DNA from 2 places in the Rhizobium acidisoli genome. Region 1 is predicted to be linked to the other one. Evidence: riboswitches for the same ligand, from Rfam matches in the RefSeq annotation. Region 1 holds a riboswitch; the other holds the start of a gene.
What was found. A riboswitch is a leader RNA that binds a small molecule or an ion and turns the genes downstream of it on or off. The one in region 1 is predicted to bind S-adenosylmethionine.
Positions count from the first base shown of each region.

Region 2: it holds a riboswitch for S-adenosylmethionine, as region 1 does, so the genes downstream of both, metA (homoserine O-acetyltransferase MetA) here and CO657_RS00910 (O-succinylhomoserine sulfhydrylase) in region 1, are expected to answer to the same signal.

Region 1 covers NZ_CP034998.1:174,314-182,168, reverse strand. The annotation lists gene CO657_RS00925 (DEAD/DEAH box helicase) at 1-1,521, shown strand, start outside; tRNA gene CO657_RS00920 (tRNA-Gly) at 1,823-1,896, opposite strand; gene CO657_RS00915 (2'-deoxycytidine 5'-triphosphate deaminase) at 2,017-3,111, opposite strand; SAM riboswitch at 3,185-3,263, shown strand; gene CO657_RS00910 (O-succinylhomoserine sulfhydrylase) at 3,306-4,490, shown strand; gene apaG (Co2+/Mg2+ efflux protein ApaG) at 4,743-5,135, shown strand; gene CO657_RS00900 (hypothetical protein) at 5,482-6,066, opposite strand; gene CO657_RS00895 (Hsp33 family molecular chaperone) at 6,188-7,180, opposite strand; gene argF (ornithine carbamoyltransferase) at 7,268-7,855, opposite strand, start outside.
Region 2 covers NZ_CP034998.1:3,987,106-3,994,960, forward strand. The annotation lists gene CO657_RS19465 (aldose epimerase family protein) at 1-810, opposite strand, end outside; gene metA (homoserine O-acetyltransferase MetA) at 903-1,826, opposite strand; SAM riboswitch at 1,876-1,953, opposite strand; gene CO657_RS19475 (ABC transporter ATP-binding protein/permease) at 2,109-3,974, shown strand; gene CO657_RS19480 (hypothetical protein) at 4,021-4,650, opposite strand; gene CO657_RS19485 (ABC-F family ATP-binding cassette domain-containing protein) at 4,822-6,642, opposite strand; gene CO657_RS19490 (thiamine diphosphokinase) at 6,646-7,302, opposite strand; gene CO657_RS19495 (MarR family winged helix-turn-helix transcriptional regulator) at 7,422-7,855, opposite strand, start outside.

The DNA of each region.
Region 1 (7,855 bases):
GAGCTCGGCATCGACATCGCGGGCTTTTCCGTCGGTCTCAACATGGGCGTGCCGCAGTCCCGTAAGGCTTTCAGGCAACGATTAGGTCGGGTTGGTCGCGCGGGCCCCGGCATCTTTGGTTTGATCGCTCCCAGGCATGCCTTCACAAGCCTTGGGTCAACGTTTGAGGACTATTATGCCGGTTCGGTTGAGCCATCCCACCTCTATCTGGACAACCGATTTATCCAGTTTGCACAAGCGCGATGTCTGCTTGAGGAGAGCGAAAATCTCGGCGCCGAGACCAGCCAGCCGCCGCCAGGGGTCATCTGGCCCGCAAGTTTCCAGGAGATATTCAAGCTCGCCAAGCCAGGCGTGCGCCGCTCGAAGGAATATGATTTTGTGGCCCAGCTGGGTGCCGACTCTCCGCATCTCAATTACCCTCTTCGGCAGGTAGGCGAAGCGAACTACTCCATCCGCCGAAAATCAGGACCCACCGAGGAAATTGGAAGCATCGCGCTCAACCAAGCTATCCGGGAAGCCTATCCGGGAGCTACGTACTATCATTTCAGGAACTCGCTCCATATCCTGGAATGGAGAAGCACCTCGTTTGATCGGTCAATACGGGTGGACGACGCGAAGAAGTCGCCGCCAACCAAGCCTATGCTCAGGAAGACCGTGAATATCGGGATCGGCATAGACGACGTCGTTTCCGGACGTATTATGAGCAACGGATCGAGCCTCGTGGCCGAGGTATTTCTCCAGGTTAATGAGTCGGTCGAAGGGTATCGGATAGGGAAGAACACCTATCTTTACAAAGATCTGCGTCAGAAAAATCCCGCCATGTCGCGTAAACAGCGAGATTTCCGTACCACTGGTATCGTAATCAAGATCGATGAGCCATGGTTTTCCGGAAGCGGCGAACAGGCTCGCAATCGCGCGCTTGTAGCCGAAACCCTTACCGATTTGCTGAAACGCGAAAAGAGCGTGTCTCCTAACGACGTAGATTCCGCATCGACCCACATCGCGATCTACAAGAATGGCACGCCATCCCGCGCCGCGGATACAATCGTGATTTACGACAGCATTTATGGCGGCCTTCGCCTGACAGAACCACTCTACAACGAGCTTGCCGGGTACATCGATAGGCTGGTCAAGGCAGCGGAGCTTGCCGGTGATCACGCTGCGGTATCACCCGAGATCGCCACGAAACTGGGAACGTGGGTGAGTGGCCTTGAAATCGGTTCGCCGGGGCCGGCCGAACAGTTGGTCCCGGCGGAAGGCGAATTTCTCATCTACTCCCCCGGAAGCGTGGTATCGGTCCTACAGAATAATGTCCTTTTCGAACGAACCTTGATCGCGCCAATGATGGTGAATTTTGCCGGCACCGAGATACTTGTCTATAGCTACGATTCTGGCAACGGCACTTCGGGAATGATACCCCATGAGCAAGTGCAAGCTACCGGACAGGACTGGAGCTATTCTTTCTGGAATCCTCTCACTAAGCTGATGCGTGACATCAATCCTGATGAGGCTTCCTTCTGAAAATCGACGTCTTCAAGAATTGACTGGCGGGGAGAAGCTTGTTCAGGCACATCGTCAAGAAGGCCGAACGAAAAGCTCTAGGTAGCTTCCTTTTTCTGACACAATCCGAGCCGCAGTGTTCAATGGAGGCAGGCTGCAGGTGTCGTGACGAGCAATCTCGCTACTTATACGACAGTGGGGACGACAAAAAAAGTACAGCCGCGGCGATGGACTTGAAACAACTAGTAAAATCGCCGAGGTTGAACATCTAGCATCGAATCGCACGAATGAAAGCCAGACATACTTAAGTTATTGAAGCAGTTGGAGCGGGTGAAGGGAATCGAACCCTCGTATTCAGCTTGGGAAGCTGCTGCTCTACCATTGAGCTACACCCGCGATGATGCGAGATTTCCAACAGATGGGGCCGCTGTCAAGTCGCCCCTAGATTAAAGAGTTAGAGCATGATGTCGCCCGAAAACCGCTCACACTTTTCGGCATCATGCTCTTGCGCAGCCCTCAGATGCGAAAATGCTTCGAGAGTTTGAGGCCCTGGGCCTGGTAGTTGGAGCCGAGGCCGGAGCCGTAGAGGCTGGTCGGTTTTTCCTGCATGTGTTCGTAGACGAGGCGGCCGACGATCTGGCCGTCTTCGAGGATGAAGGGCACTTCGTGGCTGCGCACTTCGAGCACGGCGCGGCTGCCGCGGCCGCCGGCCGGTGCGTGGCCGAAGCCCGGATCGAAGAAGCCGGCGTAATGGACGCGGAATTCGCCGACCAATGGGTCGAAGGGGGTCATTTCGGCGGCATAATCGGGCGGCACATGCACGGCCTCGCGCGAGACGAGGATATAGAACTCATCGGGATCGAGGATCAGTTCGTTGCGGCCGCGGCTATAGAGCGGTTCCCAGAAGTCGAAGATATCGTGCTGAGCTTTCTTATCGACATCGACGACGGCGGTGTGGTGCTTGCCGCGATAGCCGATCAGCCCGTCTTCATCTCCGGCGAGGTCGATCGACAGCGCGATGCCGCCGCCCGATACGTTCGGCTGCTTGCTGGCGACCAGCGTTTCGCTTTCATGCAGCTTCAACAGTTCCGGCTCGCCGAGCAGGGCCTGGCCGACGCGGAAGCGGATCTGCGACAGGCGCGAGCCGCGGCGCACGACGATCGGGAACGTGCGCGGGCTGATTTCGAGATAGAGCGGGCCGGCATAGCCTGCTGGGATCTTGTCGAATTCCTGGGCGTAATCGGTGATGACGCGGGTGAAAATGTCCAGTCGGCCGGTCGAGCTCTTCGGATTGGCCGAGGCCGACATGTCGGCCGGCAGCGCCAAGCTCTCCATCAGCGGCACGATATAGACGCAGCCGGTTTCGAGCACCGCGCCTTCGGAAAGGTCGATCACATGCAGGCTTAGCCGGTCGAGCTTGTCCGACACCAGATGCGAGGGGCCGGGCATGAAGCTGGCGCGCACGCGAAAAGCCTTGGCGCCCAAGCGCAGATCAAGGCTTGCCGGCTGGATCTGGTCGCGGTCCAGCTCGCGCTCGGAGATCAGCCGCCCCGTTTCGAACAGCGCCGAGATCGCGCGGTCCGCCAGAATTCCCGTTTCACGAGCCATCATGCCCCATCCATCATTTGCCGCCGACAAAACCAAATACGGGGAATTGACGCAAGCAGCTAACAGCAGTATTGCAGAATTATCCCGTGGTGATTTGGCCGGTCGGCTTGCAGCCACGTTAAACAAGTGGCTAAAAAGACCGGGTTGAAACCGGTCTGCTTTTGCGGCCGGTTTTTTTGTTATGTGAAGGTGATGGCATGAGCAAGACCTGGCGCCCGGCAACCCAACTCGTCCACGGCGGAACCTTGCGTTCGCAATATGGCGAAACATCCGAGGCAATCTATCTCACGCAGGGCTTCGTCTACGAGACGTCGGAAGCGGCCGAAGCCCGCTTCAAGGGCGAGACTGACGGTTACATCTACGCCCGCTACGGCAGCCCGACCAACGACATGTTCGAAAAGCGCATGTGCATGCTCGAAGGCGCCGAAGACGCCCGCGCCACCGCGTCCGGCATGGCGGCGGTCGGCGCGGCCATCCTCTGCCAGGTCAAAGCCGGAGATCACATCGTCGCCGCACGCGCCCTTTTCGGCTCCTGCCGCTGGGTGGTGGAAACATTGGCGCCGAAATATGGCGTCGAGTGCACGCTGGTCGACGGCCGGGATCTTGCCAACTGGGAAAAGGCAATCCGGCCGAACACCAAGGTGTTCTTCCTGGAAAGCCCGACCAACCCGACGCTCGAGGTGGTCGATATCGCAGGCGTCGCCAAGCTCGCCAACCAGATCGGCGCCAAGGTCGTCGTCGACAACGTCTTTGCGACGCCACTCTTCCAGAAGCCGCTGGAACTCGGCGCCCATATCGTCGTCTATTCCGCCACCAAGCATATCGACGGCCAGGGCCGCTGCCTCGGCGGCGTCGTACTATCAGACAAGGACTGGATCGACGAGAACCTGCACGACTATTTCCGCCACACCGGCCCGGCCATGTCGCCGTTCAATGCCTGGACGCTGCTGAAGGGCATCGAGACGCTGCCGCTGCGCGTCAAGCAGCAGACCGGGAATGCGGCGAAGATCGCCGATTTCCTCGCCGAGCAGAGCAAGGTCGCCAAGGTAATCTACCCCGGCCGCAAGGACCATCCGCAGGCCGACATCATCGCCAAGCAGATGACCGGCGGCTCGACCCTCGTCGCCTTCGAATTGAAGGGCGGCAAGGAGGCGGCCTTCGCGCTGCAGAACGCGCTCGATATCGTCAAGATTTCCAACAATCTCGGCGACAGCAAGAGCCTGATCACCCATCCGGCAACGACGACGCACAAGAACCTGACGGAAGAGGCGCGCGCCGAACTCGGCATCTCCCCGGGCACGGTCCGCCTTTCGGCCGGCATCGAGGATACCGACGACCTGATCGAGGATTTCGCCAAGGCGCTTGCCAAGGTCTCGGCCTGATCGCACCCATGGCAGCCGGACCCCTCCGGGGTTCGGCACGCCACGTTGGTATAGGCCGGACCTCACTGCGGTCCGGCCGGGGAACAAGTTCGGCGGCGCCGGCGTTCGGAAGTGAAATTAACACTGTCAATTAGGCTTAACGATCGAAACAGCTTGGATCAGGACCGTTTTAGTCACGATCAACGTTCCGTTTCTTGACGGACAGCGCCTCTTATAAGATACGGGTAACATATCTTGACTAAGGTGCAAGGCATGTATCGCGCCCTCACAAAAGATATCGAAGTCGTCGTCGAACCATTCTATCTGGAGGAGCAATCCGATCCGGAAGACGATCGCTATGTCTGGGGTTACCGGATTGTCATCAGCAACAATTCCGCCATCGCCGTTCGCCTGGTCAACCGCTACTGGAATATCACCGACCAGAACGGACAGGTGGACGAGGTGACCGGCCCCGGCGTCGTCGGCGAACAGCCGCGGCTCAGCCCCGGCGACACCTACGAATATTCCTCCGGCTGCCCGCTCGACACGCCCTCCGGCCTGATGTTCGGCCATTACCAGATGGAAACGGATGAAGGCGAGATGTTCGATGTCGACATCCCCGCCTTCTCGCTGGATTCACCGGGGCTGCTGCGCGTGCTTAATTAGCGCTTCGTCAGTGCGAACACGAACGCCGTGCTTGCCGCATGGATCCTCGGGTCAAGCCCTGGGATGACGGAGGGTGGGGAGAACGACCGGCAAGAGGCGAGAGGCCGAAAGCAAATTCATCAAAAGTGTGCAGCGGTTTTGTTGGAAGGGGGAGTGCTCTACATGCTTTTCGCGCAAAATCGTTTGCGCATTTTGCTGGAATTCCGAGACGTCCCGCCTCTTGCCGCTCGTTTCTCCCTACCCTCCGTCGTCCTCGGGCTTGACCCGAGGACCCATGCGGCAAGTACTGCGCGTGGATGCAATACCCCCGGCCGTGGATCCTCGGGCTTGACCAGTCAACAATCGACTAAAGGTCAAACGGATCCGAGGCCTGGGTACCCGGATTGGCTTCGAACGGGTCTTTTGATTGTGGTGGCGCTGGCTTTTGCGCAACGGCAGCGTTGACCGCCTTTTGGCAGGCGAGCAGCTCATCCGTTGCCTTCACGGAATTTTTCAAACTGAGGGCGACGATCTCTTTTCCGTTAAAGCTGGCGCGAAAACTCAGTTTACGCGCGAACTCCTCAACCAAACCGGCATCCTTGAAATCGATCCATAATGATTTGAGGCCATCAATATCCAGACCGGTCGCCTGGGCCGTCCATTTCGAGCGGTCCAAAGAGAGTTCGACGGGATATTGCTTGCCGCTTTCCAAGGATTTCCAGTTTGAATTTCCGAGCAGAATGTAAAAAGGGCTTTCCTTCTTTGTGTAATTGAAGCCAAGACGGAAAATGGTGCCGTCATCAAAGGACGTCAACACGAAGCAGCCATTGCCTAAGGTCGGGTCGAGAGCCACGCTCCAGCCGCCGACCTCTTTCCATTTGATGGTCTCGTCAGCCAAGGCAATTCCCGGTGCCGCAGCGATGCATGCGAGTACAAAATACAAAAGACGCATTGAGGCCCCATCCCCAAAGAACCAGCTGAGATAATAGGTGCACAGTGACTACCAAAAGTCGAGTCACCGTGCTGCATCATCGCTAATCTTTTGTATTTGTTCTGTGCCTGCTCAACCCAGCCTATTCGGCCGGCTGAAGTTCGGCCGGCTCGAAGCGGTAGGTGGTCGAGCAGAATTCGCAGGTGACTGCGATTTCGCCATCTTCCTGGCTGGCCTCGATCTCCTCGGCGGTGAAGCCTTTCAGCACGCCCTTGATCTTGTCGCGCGAACAGCTGCAGCGGTCGAAGACCGCCCGCGGTTCGTAGACGCGGACGCCGCGCTCGTGGAACAGGCGAAACAGCAGCCGCTCGGTGCCAACCAGCGGGTCGGTCAATTCATCGGCGTCGATGGTCTCCACAAGCGACCGGGCTTCGGTCCAGGCGTCGTCCTCGCCATGCGGGCGGCCGCCGGTGTCGCCGTCGCCGCCGTGGAGATCGGGCTGGCGCATGCGCTCCGGCGCCTCAGGCAGGAACTGGGCGACAAGGCCGCCTGCCCGCCAGCGATGGCGCGGTTTGCCGGCATCGTCGCGGTCGAAGAGTTCGGCGGCGGCCAGCCGCACGCGCGTCGGGATCTGCTCAGATTGGCGGAAATAGACGCCGGCGATGTCCTCAAGCGAGGTGCCGTCGAGTTCGACGATGCCCTGGTAGGGCTGGCCGAACTTGCCCTGATCGATGGTGAAGGCAAGCACGCCCCGGCCGAGCAGCTGCTCGGGCTCGGTTTCGCCTGCGGCGATCGCCTTATTGAGCAGCGCCTGATCGAAACGGGCATAGGCACGCACATTTTCCGGCGTCGAAAAATCGGCGACGAGAAGATCGACCGGGCCATCGCCCTTGGTCTGCACGGTGAACTTGCCGTCGAATTTCAGCGAGGTGCCGAGCAGCACCGTCAGCACCACGACTTCGGCAAGCAGCCGGGCAACGGGTGCGGGGTAATGATGGCGCTCGAGGATCGCGTCGAGCATCGGGCCGAGCTGGACGGCGCGGCCGCGCACATCCAGACCCTCCACCTGGAAAGGGACGACATGGTCATCGCCGGCGAAATCGAACTGGCCGAGGGCGGCTGCAGCTTCTGCCATGGATTCACTCCTAGTTTTCAAGCGAAAGGACAGTGTGCCCTTCGCTCGCGCGGCCGCGCGTTTTCACACGCGGCGTCCGATTATGGTTCAGATCGCGCCCAGGCACCAAGCAAGAATCGACTTCTGCGCATGAAGACGGTTTTCCGCCTCATCGAAGACCACGGATTGCGGGCCGTCGATCACCTCGTCCGTCACTTCCTCGCCGCGATGCGCAGGTAGGCAATGCATGAACAATGCATCGCTGCCGGCCTTGGCCATCAAGGCCGCGTTGACCTGATAAGGCTGGAAGACGTTGTGACCCCGGGCCCGATGTTCCTGATTCATGGAGACCCAGGTATCGGTCACCACGCAATCGACGCCGTCGACCGCACGGTCGGCATCATGGCAGAGCATGATTTCGGCGCCCTCATTGCGGGCCCAGTTCAGATAGTGATCCTTGGGCTCCGAGCCAAGGGGCACGGCCATGTTCATGCGATAGCCGAAGCGCGCCGCCCCTTCGACCAGCGAATGCAGCACATTGTTGCCGTCGCCGGTCCAGGCGATGGTCTTGCCCTTGATCGGGCCGCGATGCTCTTCGAAGGTCATGATATCGGCCATGATCTGGCAGGGATGGGTGTCATCCGTCAGCGCATTGATCACCGGCACGGTCGCATGTTCGGCAAGCTCCTTCAGCCT
Region 2 (7,855 bases), 760 kb from region 1:
GCGCACCTCAAGCGACACGCCGGAATAGAGGCTGCGGGCGAGCGCGACGCTACGCTTGGCGGTGCGTTCGCCGGACAGGCAGAAATTATGGTCGTACAGCATCTGTTCGCTGCCGGCGAAACGCTTCATCGGCGCCATCTCGCGGAAATCGAATTCCGTGCCGGCGACAGACCGGATCTCGCCGGTCGGCACCTGTTTCTCGTCGGTCGGCAGATAGTGATCGGCAGCGATCATGATGTCGTGGCCGAGCGCATCCTCGCGGCCATCGAGATTGAAATAGGCATGCTGGCAGACATTGGCGAGCGTCGGCTGGTCGCTTGTGGATTCGTAGGTCACCGACAGTTCGCCGTTGCCGTGCACCCAGAAGGTTGCCTGGATGGTGCAATTGCCGGGATAGCCGGCACGACCATCGGGATCGACGATCTTCAGCACCACGCGGTCGACATCATGCTCGACGATCGTCCAGTTGCGTTTGGCGATATTGTCGCTGCCGCCATGCAGATGCGTCACGCCGTTTTCGTTCAGCTCGAGCTGGTGGTCCTTGCCGTCGAGCGTAAAGGCGCCGCCGCCGACACGGTTGGCACAGCGGCCGGGCGTCGCGCCGAAATAAGCCGAATAGAGCGGGTAGCTGTCAAAATCCTCAAAGCCGAGCTGCAGCGGCGCGTCATGCCCTTCCAGGCGCAGATCCTGGATGACCGCGCCCCAGCTAATGATCTTGGCCGTCAGCCCGCCGCCCCTGATGACGACGCGATAAACGGTCTCGCCCGCCTTGGTCTGCCCGAAAACTTCCCGTTCCAACTTATCCGACATGATCGACCGTCCGTTTGATATCTAGCATCCCGACCGGAACCTGCCCGCATTTGTTCCAAACCGCAACCGGCCAAGATCAGAAAGGGGTGCCCTCACAGATCCATTCCGATCTCCTCTACATCAAACGGCGTCGTCTGGTAGATCTCGTTGATCCAGTTGCCGAACAAAAGATGCGCATGGCTGCGCCAGCGGTTCTGCGGCGCAAGCGCCGGATCATTATGCGGGAAATAATTGTGCGGCATCTTGATCGGCACGCCGGTATTGACGTCGCGGAAATACTCGTCGGACAGCGAGGTGGAATCATATTCGACGTGGTTGAACATATAGAGCCGCCGGCCCCGCTTCTCGTGCACGAGGCAGACGCCCATCTCGCTGGATTCCATCAGGATCTCCAGCTTGTCCGATTTCTCGATATCGTCGCGGCGCACCTCGGTCCAGCGCGACACCGGCACCTCGAAATTGTCGGAAAAGCCGTTGAGATAGATGGACGAGGGCTTCAGGTTGCGGTGGCGATAGACGCCGAACGCCTTCTCCTTCAGCTCGTATTTCGGCACGCCGTGGAAATGATAGATCGCCGCCATCGCGCCCCAGCAGACGTTCATCGTCGAATGCACATTCGTTTCCGTCCAGTCGAGAATTTCCTGCATCTCCGGCCAATAGGTCACGTCCTCGTAGGGCAATAACTCGATCGGCGCCCCGGTGATGATGAAGCCGTCGAATTTGCGGTGCTTCACCTCCTCCCAGGTCTGGTAGAAGGCAAGCAGGTGATCTTCGGAGGTATTCTTCGCCTTGTGGCCGCCGATGCGGATCAGCGACAGCTCGACCTGCAGCGGCGAGGCGCCGACAAGGCGGGCCATCTGCAATTCGGTCTTGATCTTGTTCGGCATCAAGTTGAGCAGCCCGATCTGCAGCGGACGGATATCCTGACGAATCGCCAGCGTTTCGGTCATCACCCGCACACCCTCTTGAACGAGGGTTTCAAAGGCGGGCAGCGTGTCGGGAATCTTGATGGGCATTGCGGTCACTCGATCAAAAAGCAAAAAACCGGCGGCGAAAAAAATCGCTACCGGTCCGCACGCGGCCCTTTAGCGAATTTTTTAACGTGGCTGCAAGCCGGCCGGCCAAATCACCACGGAACGCTTAAATAGACCCAGTCGAGCCACGAATCAACTGCCGAATGCATGCGGGAGCGACTCATGCAAGCATCATCACAGTTTAATGACTGATAGAATCTGTTGATAGACCGGTAACGCCACCATGTTAATAATGGTAAGCATGGGCGATGTTGGAAAAGCGTGATGGCAGATAAGACCGAGGGGAGGCCGGGCATCCGAAGGCAGGATAGGGTAGGCTATGATCTCAGCCTGACTGACCGCCTCGGGGTGATGTTCTCAGCATTCTGGAATTCGCAAGTGCGTGGCAAGGTGCTGTTTCTGGCGACCGTGCTGATCCTCGTCATCCTGGCGACGTCCTACGGCCAGGTCATCCTCAATAAGTGGAATGCTCCCTTCTACGATTCGCTGGAGCGCCGCGACCTCGGTGAATTCTTCCACCAGCTCGAAATCTTCGCGATGATCGCCGGTACGCTGCTGCTGCTCAACGTGCTGCAGGCATGGCTGAATCAGATGACCGCGCTCTATATGCGCGAGGGCCTGTCGCGCGACCTCGTCGATCAGTGGCTGAAGCGCAAGCGGGCGCTGCGGCTCGCCTCCAGCGGCCTGATCGGCGTCAATCCGGACCAGCGCCTGCACGAGGATTCCCGCAATCTCGCCGAAAGCACGACAGGGCTCGTTCTCGGCCTGCTGCAGTCGACCATTCTTCTTGTAAGCTTCATCGGCGTGCTCTGGGAGCTTTCCAGCGGCTTCATCTTCCACATCAGCGGCCACAGCTTCTCCATTCCCGGCTACATGGTCTGGGCGGCGATTTTCTACGCCGCCTCCGCCTCGGTGCTAAGCCAGGTCGTCGGCCGCAAGCTGGTGAAGCTCAATGCGGACCGCTTCTCGAAGGAGGCTGAGCTTCGCTTCACGCTGATGCATGCCAACGAGAACATGCCGGCAATCACCGTTGCCCGCGGCGAGGAGAACGAACGCCGGCGCATCAACACCGACATCAGCTCGGTGCTGAGGGTCGTCAAGCGGCTCGCCATGGCCAATACCAACCTCACCTGGGTTTCGGCCGGCTACGGCTGGCTGGTCATCGTCATTCCGATCATCGTCGCCGCGCCCGCCTATTTCTCCGGCGGCCTCACGCTTGGTCAGCTGATGATGTCGGTCGGCGCCTTCAACCAGGTCAACACCGCGCTACGCTGGTATGTCGCCAATTTCGGTCCGATCGCCGAATGGCGCGCCACGCTGATGCGCGTCACCGATTTCCGCCAGGCGCTGCTCGACATGGAAGAGGAATTCGCCCTGAAGGACGGCATCGCCTATGAAAACACCGCGCCCGACACGTTGACTTTGAAGGATGTGGTGATCGTCGCCAAGATCGGTGAAGAGATCGACGAATGCGGCGGCTTCCGCCTGCGCGAAACCGATGTCGTGATCAAATCAGGCGAAAAGATCATGATCAACGGCGATCACAGCGTCAACCGCAAGCTGCTCTTCCAGGCGATGGCCGGCCTCTGGCCGTGCGGCAGCGGCACAATGGGCCTGCCGCCGGTCGACGACATGCTGTTCGTCCCACAGATCGCCTATATTCCCGGCGGCACGCTGCGTGAGGCGCTGGCCTTCCCCGAAAGCCCCGATGCCTATGAGAAAGCCGCCGTCGACGCAGCCCTCGACAAGGCCGGCCTGCATTCGCTGATATCAAGGCTCGATACCCGCGCCCGCTGGGACAAACTGCTCGACAGCGACGAACAGAAGGCAATCGGCTTCGCCCGCCTGCTTCTCGCCCGTCCGCGCTGGATCATTTTCGACGAAGTGCTTGAGGGCATGGAGCCGGAATGGCAGGAAACGATGGCCGGACTGCTCACCTCCATGCCGGAAAGCGGCATGATCTATATCGGCCGTTCCGAGGCCTATCTCGAGGCATTGAAGCCGCGCGTGCTGCATCTGCAGGCGCTGCCGGCAAAATCCGAGGAACCGCAGCAGCAACAGCAGCAAGTAACCCGTACCGGCGCCAGCGCCGCCACGGGTGCCGCCGCCATGCCCGCGCCGGCGCTGTAGAGCGCCGCGCCGACAGACGCTACTTCCCTTCGAATTTCACGTATGGTCACATCGGCGGCGTGATTCCGTTGAGGCCGACGGCCACTTGGCTGGCCGAAATGCTGCCGTCCGCCGCTTTCTCGCCGGTGACGATGACGCCGGCGCCAGCCTTCAGATCGTCCTTGGTCGCCGGCGCCAAGGTCACGATCGGTGTCGTATCGGCGATGGTGATCGTCTTTTCCTTGCCCTGATAGGCCAGCGTGATCGTATGGCCGTCGACGGATTTGACGGCGTTGCTGACAGTCGCGTTGGTCATCTGGCTGTTCGGCTGCGCACCCCAGGGGCGGTTGCCCTCGCCGGTTCCCTTCATCGACACCGGAAAGATCAGCACCTCGATCGCCCCATCCGAGCCGCTGCCTTTCGGGAGCGAGGCAACACCGACGAAATCGCCGGGCTTGATATCCTCGACCGACGCTTTTTTGATGCCGCCGACTTTCCAGCCGGCTTTCAGCGTGATCGTCGCATCGCCGCCTTCGCGCGTCTTGACGACGAGACTATCGCCGCCGAAGCTTTCAATGGCACCGCGAACCCGAATGCGGTTGCCATCCTGTGCCCGTGCGGCCTGCGATGCGGCAAGCGCGGCGAGGCCGCCGGCGGCAAGTAGCGTGAAAATTCTGGAATGAGGCTTGCGGGACATATGAGTTTTCCTTGTCGCCATTGCGATCGGCATATCCCTACAGCGCCGCGCGTCTTTTCAGACGCACAACGGAGGCTGCAACACTTGGATGTTCTGCCGGACGGCACCTTATGCCGCGCAACGGCAGACTGGCCAATCAAGGAAAGGTGAGGCGGGTGGAGTTGGAAAGCCTCAGCCTTCCAACTCTTCCCGCAGCATTTCGAGCTCCAGCCACTCCTCTTCCATTTTGGTGAGGCTGGCCCGCAGCTTCTCCATTTCGCTGGCAAGCCGGTTGAAGGCAGCGGCATCGCGCGTAAAGAGGTTGGGATCGGCCATGACCTGTTCGCGTTTGGCGATCTCGGCTTCGGCTTTCGCCATCTCCTTCGGCAAATTGTCCAACGCGAATTTCTGCTTGAAGGAGAGCTTGCTCTTCGAGCCTCCGCCGGAAGGTGCCGCCTCCTGGGTCTTCGGCTTCTCCGCAGCCTTCTCGGCCCGCTTGCGCTCGTCGATCGCGCCCTTGCGCTGCGCAAGCATGTCGGAATAGCCGCCGGCATATTCGATCCAGCGGCCATCCGGGGCGTCCGGCACGGCGGGTGCAATCGTCGAGGTCACGGTGCGGTCGAGGAAATCACGGTCGTGGCTGACGAGAATGACGGTGCCGGGAAAACCGGCGACGATCTCCTGCAGCAGATCGAGTGTTTCGATATCGAGATCGTTGGTCGGTTCGTCGAGGATCAACAGGTTCGCCGGGCGCGAGAGAATACGCGCCAGCATCAGCCTCGCGCGCTCGCCGCCGGAGAGGCTTCTGATCGGCGTGCGTGCTTGCTCCGGCTGGAACAGGAATTCCTTCATATACCCGGTGACATGACGCTGCTCGCCGTTGACGAGCAGGTTTTCGCCGCGCCCGTCCGTCAGGTAATTGGCGAGCGTATCTTCGGGATCGAGATCCTCGCGCTTCTGGTCGAGTGTCGCGATCTCCAGATTGGTGCCGAGCTTTATCGTGCCGCTATCCGGTAAAAGCTGCCCGGTCAGCATCTTCAGCAGCGTCGTCTTGCCGGCGCCGTTCGGCCCGACCAGACCGATGCAATCGCCGCGATGCACGCGGATCGAGAAGGGCGTGACGATCGGCCGGTCGCCGAAGCTCTTGGTGATCTTGTCGGCCTCGATCACCAGCTTGCCGGATTCCTGCGCGTCCGAAGCCGTCGCCTGCACCGTGCCCTGCGGCCCCTTGTGGCCGCGATACTGCGAGCGCATCGTCTGCAACTCGCCGAGACGGCGCATGTTGCGCTTGCGCCGCGCCGTGACGCCGTAACGCAGCCAGTGCTCCTCGCGCTCGATCGCCTTGCCGAGTTTGTGCTGCTCCAGTTCTTCGGCCTCGAGCACCTGGTCGCGCCAGGCTTCGAAATGCGAAAATCCCCTGTCGAGCCGGCGTGAGGTGCCGCGGTCGAGCCAGACGGTTGCCGTCGAAACCTTTTCGAGGAAACGCCGGTCGTGCGAGATCAGCACCAGGGCGCTGCGCGTCTTCTGCAGCTCGCCTTCCAGCCATTCGATTGTGGGAAGGTCGAGATGGTTGGTCGGCTCGTCGAGCAGGAGAATGTCGGGCTCCGGCGCCAGCACGCGGGCAAGTGCTGCGCGGCGCGATTCGCCGCCGGAAAGGGTGCTCGGATCTTCCTCGCCGGTCAGCCCGAGATGGGACAGCAGATAGGTGACGCGATACGGGTCGTCGCCCGGCCCGAGGCCGGCCTCGGCATAGGCCTGGACAGTGTTGAAACCAGCAAAATCGGGCGCCTGTTCGAGATAACGCACCGTCGAGGACGGATGACGGAAGACCTCGCCGGATTGCGCCTCGACCAGGCCGGCGGCGATCTTCAGAAGCGTCGATTTTCCCGAGCCGTTGCGCCCGACGAGACAGATTTTGTCACCGGGCTCGATCTGCAGGCTGGCACCAGCCAGAAGCGGCGCGCCGCCGAAGCTCAGAAAGATATCGTCGAGTTTCAGAATGGGAGGGGCCAAAAATCAGACTCCGGAAAGATCATAGGGCCTGGCGAGCACAATCGCCCGGCCGCTGCGAAGCGAAAAGCGAACCGTGCCTTCCGCGACATTGGAAATGGTGCGCGAAGAGCCGAAAGGCAGATGGAAATCGGCCAGTGGATAACGCGCATTGTCGATGCAAAGCCCGGTCAGCTCGCTGAACCCGAGCACGGAAAACAGGCTGGCCTTGGGAAGATCCAACTCGATCATACCGGCAAGCAGCGGCACCGCCTCCTCCTTGCCCGAGGTCAGCAGCAGGTCGAAACCCTGTTTAGCCAGACTGACGGCCGACAGCAGATGCTGAAGCGCGTGGTCCGAGCGTTCGCCGCCAAGCGCACCCGCAAGAATCAGCCGCCGCGCACCCCGCGCGATCGCTTCCGACACGGCGATTTCGCCGTCCGTCGCCGCCTTGGCCGCGGGATAGGGCTGTTTCGGCACATCGGGAAAGGCGCCTTCGAGATCGGCCGGGGTCGAATCGAAATCGCCGACCCAGATCTCCGGCGTAATGCCGAGTGCCGCCGCATGCCGCATACCGCCATCGGCCGCGATGAAACGGCTGCCGCCGACGGCATGGCGGAGGCGCTCCGTCAGGCTGAGTTCGCCGCCAAGGAGAATGGTGAAGGTGGATTGGCTCATGGGCATTGCCCTTAGCGCAAACGAGGGGTCGAGGGGAAGGGGCGCGGCTGGATCGGCCCCATTTGCCGTCGAGCGCCGCGCATCCAACAGGACGCGCCCCAGGCGCTCGCTGATGTGAAATGAGGCTAGCCCGGCGTCTCCTTGTCGCGCGACTGAAAGACCGCCTCGTAGCCGCCGATGAAACGTTCGAACAATATAGCGAAGCGATCGACATCCTCCTCAGGCCAGTCGGAGACGATCTCGGAGATGATCGCGAGTTTCTGCGCGACGATCTCGGCAAGCAGTTTCTGGCCGACCTCGGTCATGACGACGACAATGCGCCGGGCATCGGCCTGTGAAGCCTCGCGGCGCAGCACGTTGCGCCCAACCATGTCGGCCACCACCCGGCTGGCCCGTGACGGATCGATGCGCAGCATCTCCGCGATCATGCCGACCGTGACTTCGCCGGCAGGCTGCGCCCTGCGCACGGCATCGAGCACATCGAGATGCGAAAGTTCGAGGCCCGGCGCGGCACTCTGGATCGCCAGCCGGCCGATCAACCGCCGCCCGGTCATCAACC